Regions from separate parts of the Kocuria salsicia genome, predicted to be linked through region 2. Evidence: predicted binding sites of a transcription regulator. Region 2 holds the regulator's gene; the other holds the start of a gene.
What was found. The regulator HspR, encoded in region 2, represses chaperone genes until heat shock. The targets are predictions, from matches to a motif close to AAGTTGAGTCNNNNNGACTCAACTT.
Positions count from the first base shown of each region.

Region 1: the regulator HspR is predicted to act here: its motif matches at 1,632-1,656, upstream of ABD264_RS08775 (Hsp20/alpha crystallin family protein).

Region 1 is NZ_BAAARF010000009.1:46,491-52,312, reverse strand. Features, by position in the region: gene ABD264_RS08780 (phosphatidate cytidylyltransferase) at 1-830, shown strand, start outside; gene ABD264_RS08775 (Hsp20/alpha crystallin family protein) at 1,077-1,550, opposite strand; gene ABD264_RS08770 (ChaB family protein) at 1,843-2,262, shown strand; gene ABD264_RS08765 (GNAT family N-acetyltransferase) at 2,415-2,894, opposite strand; gene ABD264_RS08760 (1-phosphofructokinase family hexose kinase) at 2,956-3,918, shown strand; gene surE (5'/3'-nucleotidase SurE) at 4,025-4,909, shown strand; gene ABD264_RS08750 (MFS transporter) at 5,365-5,822, shown strand, end outside.
Region 2 is NZ_BAAARF010000007.1:71,481-77,302, reverse strand. Features, by position in the region: gene ABD264_RS06590 (multidrug effflux MFS transporter) at 1-1,030, opposite strand, end outside; gene trmB (tRNA (guanosine(46)-N7)-methyltransferase TrmB) at 1,177-2,127, shown strand; gene ABD264_RS06580 (BCCT family transporter) at 2,163-3,914, opposite strand; gene ABD264_RS06575 (hypothetical protein) at 3,941-4,222, opposite strand; gene ABD264_RS06570 (heat shock protein transcriptional repressor HspR) at 4,364-4,873, opposite strand; gene ABD264_RS06565 (DnaJ C-terminal domain-containing protein) at 4,875-5,822, opposite strand, start outside.

The sequences.
Region 1 (5,822 bases), on a different contig from region 2:
TCATGGTGGGTGTGCTCGTGGGCGCCCTGGCGCTCGGCGAGACCGCGGTGGTGCTGCTGTTCCTGGCGCTCTCGCTGGTGGCCATGCACGAGTTCGCGGACCTGATGCCGCGAGGGGAACGGGACCAGCGGGTCATGGTGTGGATCATGGCCGTGCTCAGCCCCCTGCACTTCTGGTTCCTGTGGCAGCACTGGTACGGGATGTACGCCATCTTCATCCCCGTCTACGTGTTCCTGTTCCTGCCCGTGCTGCTGGCCCTGTCCGGGCGCACGGAGTCCTTCCTCCACAGGGCCGCGCTGAGCCAGTGGGGGCTCATGGTGTGCGTCTACGCGCTGAGCTACCTGCCCGCGGTGCTCCAGCTGCCCGTGGTGTTCCGGGACGGCAAGGCTGCGGCGGACGGCTCCCCGGTGGGATCCGGCGGGCCGGAGGCCGGGGCGCTGCTGCTGTTCCTGGTGGTCGTGGTGCAGGGCTCGGACGTGCTCCAGTACCTCTGGGGCAAGACTGTGGGGCGGCACAGGATCGCACCCACCGTGAGTCCCAACAAGACGTGGGAGGGGTTCGTCGGAGGGATCCTCTCGGCGACGGCGCTCGGTGCCGCCCTGTGGTGGCTCACCCCGTTCACCCCGTGGCAGGCCGCCGTGCTGGCTCTGCTCTCGTGCGTCCTCGGATTCGCGGGCGGCCTGGTGATGAGCAGCCTCAAGCGGGACCGCGGGATCAAGGACTTCGGCACGCTCATCCCCGGTCACGGCGGCATCCTGGACCGCATGGACTCCCTGATCTTCGCCGCCCCGGTGTTCTTCCACCTCACGAGGTTCTTCTTCGCCGGGTGAGGTGGGGCGCGGGCCGGGTCCCGGGCTGCGTCGTCGCGGGGGTCCTGCGTGCGGGGCACGACGACGCCGCTCCGTCCGTCCCTGCCGCGGCCGCACCTTCCGCGCTGCTACCGGCACCGTCCACTCGCGGCCCCCCGGGTACGACGACGGGCCCGCAGGATCTCTCCCGCGGGCCCGTTCGCCGTGGTCGCATGACCGTCATGACGGGACGCCGTCAGACCGTCATGATGTCGAACCGTGGTGCCGTCAGTTCTCGGAGTCCTTCTTCTCGTCGGACTTCTCGGACTTCCCGCCGTGCTCCAGCACCACGTTGTCCTGGTTCTGGCCGGTGGCCACCTGGATCTTGCGCGGCTGGGACTTGGGGGAGACGGGGATGCGCACCGTGAGCACGCCGTTGTCGTAGGCGGCGGTGATGTTCTCGGTGTCGATGCCCTGACCCAGGTTCAGCTGGCGCACGAAGGAGTGGTTGCGGCGTTCCCGCACGATCCACTTGGTGTCCTTCTCTGCGGAGGGCAGGCGGCGCTGAGCGCGGATGGTCAGCAGCTGGCCGTCCACGTCCACGTCCACGCTGGACGGGTCGATGCCCGGAAGGTCAGCCGCGAGGAAGTAGTCGGAACCCTGGCGGTAGAGGTCCATGGGCATCTGCTCCAGCCCGTTGCGGCTGGAGAGGACCTGGTTGGCGAAGTTCTGGACCTCGGAGAACGGATCGAAAGTAGCCATGATGTCTGCTCCTTGCATGCGTGGCGCCACCGTGAGGTGCCCCGCCGTCCTGTTCATCCCCTGGAAGTGGAGCCTTCACGTTTCTTGAGTCCCTGTGACTCAACTACTGAAAAGATAGCACTCACCCCAAGCGAGTGCCAAGACCCTGCGCAGCAAAGTTGAGCGGATTCAGCTCAAGGCGCACAAGTGCCCAGAGAACTCCGCAGGGGGACCCGAAAGGGTGGGGCGGGCGGCGTCGTCGTCCCTAGGATCGGAGGTGCCCACCATTCCGGCACGGACCCAGGAGGCAGCGGTGCCCAAGGCGAAGAAGAACGGCCACGCGATCCAGGACGAGATCCCGTCCACGCTGCGGCGCTCGGACGAGAAGGCGCAGGACACGTTCGCGCAGACCTACGACGCCGCGCAGGACGAGTACGACGACGACGCCCGGGCCGCCCGCACCGCGTGGGCCGCCGTGAAGCACACCCACGAGAAGGTCGGGGACCGCTGGGAGCCCAAGGAGGAGAACGGCCCCTCGGACGCGAGCGCGGAGAAGGGTGGGCTGAACTCCGAGGACACCGCCGGGGGAGTGGATGCGAACGCCACGAAGGAGCACCTCTACGGGATCGCTCAGGAGCTGGACGTCCAGGGGCGCTCGGAGATGAGCAAGGACGAGCTGGTGGCGGCCATCGAGAAGGCGAACGAGAAGAAGACGCGGGACGCGCGGTCCTGAGCCTCGCGCGCTCGGGGGGCGAGCGGCGTCGTCGTCACCGGCGCGGGACCCCGCGAATCTGAGGTGTAGAGATGACGGCCCAGCGGCACAGAATCCGGGTACTTCTACACCTCAGATGTCAGACCGGCCGCACCGGGGGACCGGCCGCGGCGCTAGAGCTGCCGCGCCAGGAACACCGAGGCCGTGGTGGCGTCGTGGAAGGACTCCACCGACTCGTAGCCGCGGTTGCGGAACATCGCGACGCCCTCGGTCATCTCCGGGTTGAGGGAGACCACGGCGGTGGTGGCACCGAAGGAGCGCGCCTTGTTCTCCAGGGCGCGCACCAGGGTGCGGGCGTGGCCCTGCCCGCGGTGCTCGGGGGTGACCCAGATCCGACGCAGCTCCACGCGCTCGTCGTCGATCCTGCGGACGGCCCCGCACGCGATCACGGAGCCGGTGACCAGGTCCGTCATGAGGAAGAAGTCGCCGTGCGGCGGGGTGACGTCCTCGGGGCGGGTGACCTCGGTGAGCTCCGGGTCGAAGCCGCCGTCGATCCTGTTGTCCAGCTCGCTGAAGTAGGAACTCAGGGCCTTGAGCGTGTGCTCACTGGCGGCCTGTCCCTCCACGATGCGAATCGGTGCGGTGGCATTCATCCCACCATGGTGGCACCTTGATGTGCTGTTCACCAGCGGCCCGCTCCTGTAGCTTTCGTTCGTGACCGAGACCCGCAGCCCCCAGAAACCGCGCCTGTCCGTGCTGGTGCCCACTCCGTTGCTGATCACCGAGATCACGGAGCCGGCGGCGTACCGCAACCGCAGCCCGCACGAGTCGGACGTGCACATGCACCCTGGCGGGCAGGGCCTGTGGGTGGCGCGCATGGCCAGCTCGCTCGGGGCGAACGTGTCCGTGAGCGGTCCGTTCGGCGGTGAGCTGGGCGCCCTGATCCGCTCGATGCTGGACGGGCTCGGCATGCAGGTCAACGCGGTGCGCTACGGCTACGGCAACGGCGGGTATGTCTACGACCTGCGCGGCGAGGATCGCGAGACCGTGGCCCACATGCCGCCGCCCGAGCTCTCCCGCCACGAGCTGGACGACCTCTACGGCACGGCGTTCGTGGATGCGCTGGCCTCGGACGTCCTCACCGTCACGGGAGCGGAGCCCGGGGACGTGGTGCCCGCGTCCTTCTTCGGCCGCCTCATCCGGGACACCCGGGATGCCGGAACCACGGTGGTCGCCGACGTCAGCGGTGCCCCGGCGCTCGCGGCCGTGGACGCGAAGGTGGACGTGCTCAAGATCAGCCACGAGGAGGTCCGGGACCTGGACCTGGGCTCGGATGACACCCCGGAGTCGCTGGTCGAGGCGGGCCGGATGCTCTTGGAGCGTGGCGCGGATGCCGTGGTCGTCTCCCGCGCGAAGGACCCTGCCCTGCTCGTGGAGAAGAACCGGGTGCGGGAGGTCTCCGCGCCGTCGATCACCCCACTCGACCACCGCGGCGCCGGGGACTCCATGACCGCGGGGATCTCGGTGGGGCTCGCCCGGGGCCTGGACCTGGTGGACGCCGTCGCGCTCGGGGCCTCCGCCGGGGCACTGAACGTGGCCCGCCGGGGTCTGGGAACGGGCAACCGCACGACCATCGAGAAGTTCGCCCGGCAGATCACCGTGCGCACCGTCTCCTGAGGCGTCGCGCCGGACCTGCCCGCACTGCCCCGTTCCGTCCGGTACCGCGTGCTCCCGTCCGCATCCACCCTGGCCCGCTCGCACGCCGCGTGCCACCATGGTGCCCATGCACATCCTGGTCACCAATGACGACGGCATCTCCTCCGCGGGACTTGCGGTTCTCGCGCAGGCAGCCCTGGACCGCGGGCACAGCGTCACGGTGGCCGCCCCGGCCGAGGAGTACTCGGGTGCCAGCGCCTCGCTGTCCGGCGAGGAGGTCGATGGCCGCATCGCCCTGGTGGAGGCCGCGCCGCCGAACATGCCCGACGGTGTGGAGTGCGTGGGTGTGAAGGCCGCCCCCGCTCTGATTGCCTTCCTGGCCTCCTACGGCGCGTTCGGCAAGCGCCCGGACATGGTGCTCTCCGGGGTGAACCTGGGGGCCAACACGGGCAAGGCCACGTTGCACTCGGGGACGGTGGGTGCGGTGCTGACGGCCGCGTCCCACGGCATCCCCGGGATCGCCGTCTCCATCACCTCGGGCGCCCCGCAGCACTGGGACACGGCCCTGCTGGTCACCCGCTTCGCGCTGGAGCACTGGGAGGACCGGCCTTTCGACGAGTGGATCCTCAACCTCAACGTCCCCGACGTGGCCCCCGGGCGATTGCGCGGTCTCAAGCCCGCCCACCTGGCGAGCTTCGGGGCGGTGCAGGCACAGATCGGCCGCGGGGACGAGAAGCACATCGCGGTCACCTACAGCGCGGAGACCGGCCCGGAGGAGCCAGACAGCGACCACTACCTCCTCACCCACGGCTGGGCCACGGCCACGCTGCTGCGCGCCCCGGTGGACGACCGCTCCCAGGACACCCACGCCGTCCCCCGCGAGGACCTGGGGACCACGGCCCCCACGCCCTTCTGGGACGTTAGCCTTGCGGGTCTCACGGACGACGACGCCGCGGTCCCGGGCACAGGGGACGTCCCTGTGGACGCGGCCACCGTCATGCGCCGCACCTGAGCTCACGCCGCCACGGGAAGATGCACCCGCATGGACCGGGCGGATAGAGCTCGCGCCAGCACAGGTGCCGCCGGGCAGGAGCCCACGGGACGGCGCACCGGCACGAACCATCTTTGGAGGCCTGACCACGGCGCGGACACCTGCGGCGCAACCGCAACCGGGTGACGTCGAGAACGACCCCGCCCCGATCCGCAGGGACTTGATTGCGCTCGCCGCGGGGCTTGTGGTCTTCGCCGGGGCAGCCTGCTTGCGGCACTGTCCGGCACGGCGGGGACACTGATCGCAGCTCGTGCCGTCCAGGCGCTGGGTGCGGCGTTCATCATGCCGTCCACCCTGTCCACGGTGAACGCCCTGTTCCGTGGGACGTCCCGTGGGTTCGTGTCCGCCGGTCCGCCCTGCTGGACCTGGACCTCTTCCAGCTGCGCACGTTCTCGTGGGGCCACCTGGCCGCCGCCATGGCGGTCGGCGCGTTCATCTCCGGTGCCTCCGCCCGTCACCTGGCCGCCCGGTTCGCCGCGCCGGGGACGGTGCTGATCGGGCTCGGTCTCGAGGTGGTTGGCGTGGTGGTGCTGGCCCTGCTCATGGGGCCGAGCACCTCCGCGTGGCTCGTCGCGCTGCCGCTCGTCGGCTACGGCGTGGGCCTCTGCCTGGCCTCCGCGCAGCCGACCGGAACCGTGCTGCGGGACGTGACCGTGGCGTCGTCGGGCCAGGCATCCGCAACGCAGAGCACCGTGCGCCAGATCGGCTCGGCGCTTGGCACCGCCTTCGCGGGCGCGGCGCTGTCCGTGTCGATGGGCCTGACGCTGCCCTCCGCACTGACCGCCACAGGATCCACCCACGCCACCCAGTGGGCCCTCGTGATAGCCACCGGGTTCATCCTGCTGGGCTTCCACGGGGCCCTCCAGGTCCGCAG
Region 2 (5,822 bases):
CCACGGCGTTGCCCAGCACGAAGCCCATGCATGCCTGGGCCAGGAAGATCAGCACCAGGGTGACCGTGCCCAGGACACCCAGCAGCACGAGCACCACGTTCAGAACCGCGAACACTGTCAGACCCACCACGCCCACCAGCAGCAGGGACTCAGAGGACCGGCTTCCCACGAGCTTGGTGTTGACCACGCCCGTGGCGATGGACCCGCACGCGTTGAGCGCGAAGATCGCGGAGTACGCCAGCGCGCTGTAGCCCAGCACGTTCTGGATCACGAACGAGGACGCGGAGATGTAGGAGAACAGGGCGCCGAAGGCGAACGCGAAGCTCAGCGCGTAGCGGCGGAACACGCGGTCGCGGAGCACCTCCTCGGCATTGCGGAAGATCCGTCCCAGCCCGCCGCCCGAGCGCGCCTCGCGCGGCAGCGTCTCCGGGATGACGAACACGGAGCACGCGAGCATGACCACGCCGAAGCCGGTGAGCACCCAGAACACCACACGCCAGTCCGCCACGGTGGCGATCACCCCGCCGGCCAGCGGTGCAACCACGGGTGCGAGGGACGTGATGAGCGAGAGCACCGAGTAGAGCTGGGCGGCGCGGTGGCCACGGGCGATGTCCGAGACCACCGCGCGGGCGATCACCACCCCGGCCGCGCCCGCGACGCCCTGGACGAACCGCAGGGCCAGCACCACGCGGATGTCCGTGGTGAAGATGATGACCACCGAGGAGAGAAGAAACAGTGCCGTGCCCGCGACCATGAGCTTGTGGCGCCCCAGGACGTCCGAGAGCGGGCCGAGCACGAACTGCCCGATCGCCATGCCCACCATGTAGGCGGTGAGGCTCAGCTGAACCATGCTGGCCGTGGTGTCGAACCACTGGGACATCTCCGGCATGGACGCCAGGTACATGTCCGTGGCCATGGGGCTCACGGCGGAGAGGACGCCCAGCGCGCCCACGAACACCACTCGGTCCAGGCGCGGGTTCAACCCCAGTCTGCTGCGAACTGGCTCGGGTGCTTCGGAGCTCTGGGACATGCGGGATCTCCTGGGCGCGCGACGACGCGGCAACGGGGGTGGGATGCCCCCATGCTAGTCGCACGCGCGGTGGCGGATCGTGGGGGTCCGCGCGCAGGCCCGCGGGATCCGCCACACCTCGCGCGCCCCACCTAGGATGTTCCACGATGGAATCCAGCGACCGCACCCCACAGCACCCCGTCCCCGAACGCCCTGTCTCCGAACGCTCCGAGCACGACGCCGCCCTTCCGGGTGCTGGTGCCGAGCGCACCCCCGCGGGCCCCACCTCCGGCGGCCCCGCGGCCGCTGCAGGACAGGCCCCCGGCGCCGAGCAGGGAACCGGGGCGGGTGAGACCCCGGCGGCGGCAGCGCCGTCGAACCCGGCGTTCCACCGCCAGCCCTACTCCTTCGTGCGCCGCGGGGACCGGCTGTCCCCCAAGCGCCAGAAGGCGTGGGACGAGCACGCGGGCGAATGGGTCCTGGAGATCCCGCGCGTCATGACCGACACCTCCGTGGACCCCTCCTACCGCCTGGACCACGAGGCAGCCTTTGGGCGGGTGGCGCCGCTCGTGGTGGAGATCGGCTCGGGGCTCGGCGAGGCGATCGTGGCCCACGCCGCCGCGCACCCGGAGCTCGACCACCTGGCCGTGGAGGTCTACAAGCCCGGGATCGCGGACCTGCTCATGAAGGCGGCACAGGCCGGAGTCACCAACGTGCGCGTGGCCCAGGCCAACGCCCCGGAGGTCCTGGAGCACATGCTCGAGCCCGGCTCCGTGCACGAGCTGTGGGTGTTCTTCCCGGACCCCTGGCACAAGACCCGCCACCACAAGCGCCGGCTGGTCTCCCCCGCCTTCGCCGAGCTCGCCGCCCGCGTCCTGGAGCCGGGCGGGATCTGGCACCTGGCCACGGACTGGCAGGAGTACGCCGTGGTGATGCGCGAGGTCCTCGACGCCGCGGCTGCAGACTTCGAGAACCTCCACCCGGGCCCTCTCGCGGACGACGAGCACCCGGACACCGGCTGGGCACCCCGCTGGGAGGGCAGGATCCTCACGAGCTTCGAGCGCAAGGCCACCGAGGCCGGTCGCGTGCCGCGGGACCTGGCCTACCGGCGTCGCTGACGGCGACCGGCCCCGGGTTCGCTCCCGCCCGGGGCCTACCGCCGTCCGCTCCCCGCCGAATCCCCAGCATGGCCCTGCGAGGGCTCCCCTGTGTCATCGTGTCCCACCTCTTCCGGGACCCCCGTGAACTCGCCCGTCTCGTAGTCGTAGTCCACGGGGTTGCCGTCCTCGTCCGTGCGCTGGTACCAGTCGGTGACCTCCGGCGCGGAGGAGTCGAAGTCCGCGCCCGTGGCCCACTTGCTGTCCGGGGCGTGCTCCACGGCGAACGTGAAGTCGTCGCCGTACTCGTCGATCCCGTGGCGCACGGACTTGTCCACCGCCCAGCGCGAGTACTGCTCGCGGATGATCATCGGGTCCCGCCGCAGGTCCTTGTGCAGGGCCACGGCCATCGCGAACATGATGAGCGTGAACGGCAGGGCGGTGATCGTGATGAGGTTCTGCAGCCCGGTCAGCGCGTTCTGCCCGCCGATCAGCAGCATCACCACGGCGATCCCGGCCATGCACAGGCCCCAGAACACCGTCACCCGCCGCTTGGGGTTGGGGTTGCCCCGCTGGGACATCTGCGAGGTCACCACGGAGGCCGAGTCCGCGGTGGTCACGAAGAAGACCGCGAGCATGACCACCACCACACCCGCCATGATCCCGGCGCCCGGCAGCCCGTCCAGGACGGTGAAGAAGATCTCCTCCGGCGGGGGCAGGGTGTCCACCGTGTTGTCCGGGGCGATCGCGCGGGTCTGCAGCTGCTGCCAGATGGCGGTGCCGCCCAGCACGGTGAAGGCCATGACCACGATGGTCGAGGGGATGAACAGCACCCCCAGCACGAACTGGCGGATGGTACGCCCCCGGGAGATCTTGGCCACGAAGATCCCCACGAACGGCGCCCAGGAGACCCACCAGGCCCAGTAGAACGTGGTCCAGGTGGAGAGGAACTTCTGCATCTGCGGACCGTCGGACAGGGACGCCGAGAGCATGTCCGGCAGCTCGGCGAAGTACGTGACGATCACCGCGGGCACGTAGTTGAGCAGGAACGCCGTGGGCCCCAGGACGAAGAAGAACAGCGCGAGGCCGATGGCCAGCACCATGTTGATGTTGGACAGCCACCGGATGCCCTTGGCCACCCCGGAGACTGCGGAGGCGATGAACCCGGCTGTCAGTACCGAGATGATGGTGAGCGCACCGGCGTTGCCCGTGGACCCCATGCCCGTGAAGATGTCCACCCCGCGGCTGATCTGCAGTGCACCGATGCCCAGCGCGGCCGCCGTGCCGAACAGGGTGGCCAGGATCGCGAGGATGTCGATGACCCGCCCCACCACGTTGTCCGTGCGCCCCTGCCGGAAGAACGGCGCGAACACGGAGCTCATGAGCGGAACCCGGCCGCGCCGGTAGGAGGTGTAGCCCACCGCCACGCCCACGAGACCGTAGATGGCCCACGCGTTGAGCCCCCAGTGCAGGGCGGCCTGCGCGGAGGCCTTCTTCATGGCCTTCATGGTCCCTGGCTCCGCGGAGCCAGGGCGCGGTGAGAGGAAGTAGGTCATCGGCTCGAACGGGCCGAAGAAGATGATGCCGATCCCGATCCCCGCGGCGAACAGCATGGCCGCCCACGACGCTGTGGAGTATGCGGGGGTGTCCCCGTCGAGGCCGAGGGGGATTCTGCCGTAGTGCGAGAACGCGAGGTACAGCAGGTAGACCAGCAGTCCGATCGCCAGCAGGTTGAAGGACCAGCCCATGTTCAGCATGGCCCAGTTCAGTGCAGCCCCGGACGCCGCGGTCAGCGAGTCCGTGTCCACGAGACCCCACACGATGAACCCGACGATCAGGCCGCCGGGGCCACGCCCACCACCAGCTTGTCCACGCCGTAGCGGACCCTCTGGTCCTCCACCGAGACGCCGGGCACCACGGCCGGGTGGATGTTGTGGGGGTAGCTGATCTCGGAGAGGAAGGACTTCGCGCCGCGCACCCCGCGCTGAGCCACCGGCTCCCGGCGGGCCTGTCCGGAGCGGCTCCCGGCGGGTCTTTGGGCGGCGGAGGGTTCGTGGGCGGCGGAGGGTCCGTGCGCTGCAGCGCGTTTCTCGTGGGGTGGGCGGGATTCTGACACGGACGGCTCCTGGGATCGGGGCGGGGCCTTCCCAGGGTATGTCCCCGCCCGTGTCCCCGCGCACACCCGGGTGCCCCCCCCCCGGACGACCACGGTCCCCGCACCGTCCGGAGACAGTGCGGGGACCGTGGTGGCGGGTTCTCAGCCCGGGCCGCTGCCCCGGGCCGAACGCCGTGGGGCGCCCGACGCCGCCGTGGCGGGTTCCCGGTCCGCGGTGCCGCCGGACCGCGCCGGGCGGTAGAGCATCAGCGCCTGGGAGACCTTGCGGGGGGCGCGGCGTCCCCCGCGGGCAATGCGCACCACCTCCCCGCCGGAGCCCGCGATGAAGATCTTCTCCCGCTCGCTGCGGGCCTGGCGCTCGTTCTCCAGCTCCTCCGAGAGCTCGGTGACGCGCGACTGCAGCGCCTGCACCTGGTTCTCCAGCTGCATGATCCGCTTGATCCCCTCGAGGGACACGCCCGCCTGGGAGAGCTCCTGGATCTGGCGCAGCTTCTGCACGTCCAGCTGCGAGTAGCGCCGTGCCCGCCCGGAGGCCCGCGACGGCGTCACAAGCCCCAGGCGGTCGTACTGGCGCAGGGTCTGCGGGTGCATGTCCGCGAGCTCGGCCGCCACCGAGATCACGAACCCGGGCTTCGTGAAGTCCACCGCCATCTCAGACGGCCGCTTGCGCACCCAGGTCCGCACGCGGGTCGAAGTCCTCCGTGGCGGCGGCGAAGTCCTCGAGTGCCTGCCGTGCGGCGTCGTTGATCGTGGCGGGCAGCACGATCTGCACGGTGACGATCATGTTCCCGGTGCTGGACCCGGACGTGAAACCCTTGCCCTTGACGCGCATCCGGCGCCCCGAGGAGGTGCCGGCGGGAACCTTCACGTTCACGTGGCCCCCGTCCAAGGTGGGGACCTGGACGGTCGCGCCGAGACCCGCCTCCGCCACGGAGACCGGAACGGTGACGTGCACGTCCTGGCCCTCGCGGGTGAAGAACGGGTGCTCCTTGACCTTGACGGTCACGAAGAGGTCCCCGTTGCCGCCCGGGCCGGTGTGGCCCTTGCCCGCGATCTTCAGCCGCTGACCGTCCTTGACGCCCTTGGGCACGCGCACCGTGGTGGTCTGGCCGTTGCCTCGGCGCAGCTTCACCGTGGTGCCGTTGTACGCCGAGCGCAGCGGGATGGTGGTGGTCGTGTGGATGTCCTCGCCCTTGGCGGGCGGGGCCTGGTAGCCGCTGAAGCCACCCTGAGCGCCGAACCCGGACTGGCCGCCGAAGCCGCCGCCCTGGCCCCCGCCGAACTGGGCGAAGATGTCCTCGAAACCCCCGCCACCGCCGCTGGAGGTGGTGTAGCGCCGTCGGCCACCACCGCCGTTGAAGATGTCTCCGAAGATGTCCTCGAAGCCCGCTCCGCCGGCGCCGCCGGCACCCTCCGGACCGCCGGCCGTGAAGCGCGCGCCGGAGCCCATGGCCCGGATCGCGTCGTACTGCTCACGCTCCTCGGGGTCCGAGAGCACCGAGTTCGCCTCGGTGATGTCCTTGAACCGTTTCTCCGCAGCCGCATCCCCGGGGTTCTGGTCCGGGTGGTACTTACGGGCCAGCTTGCGGTACGCCTTCTT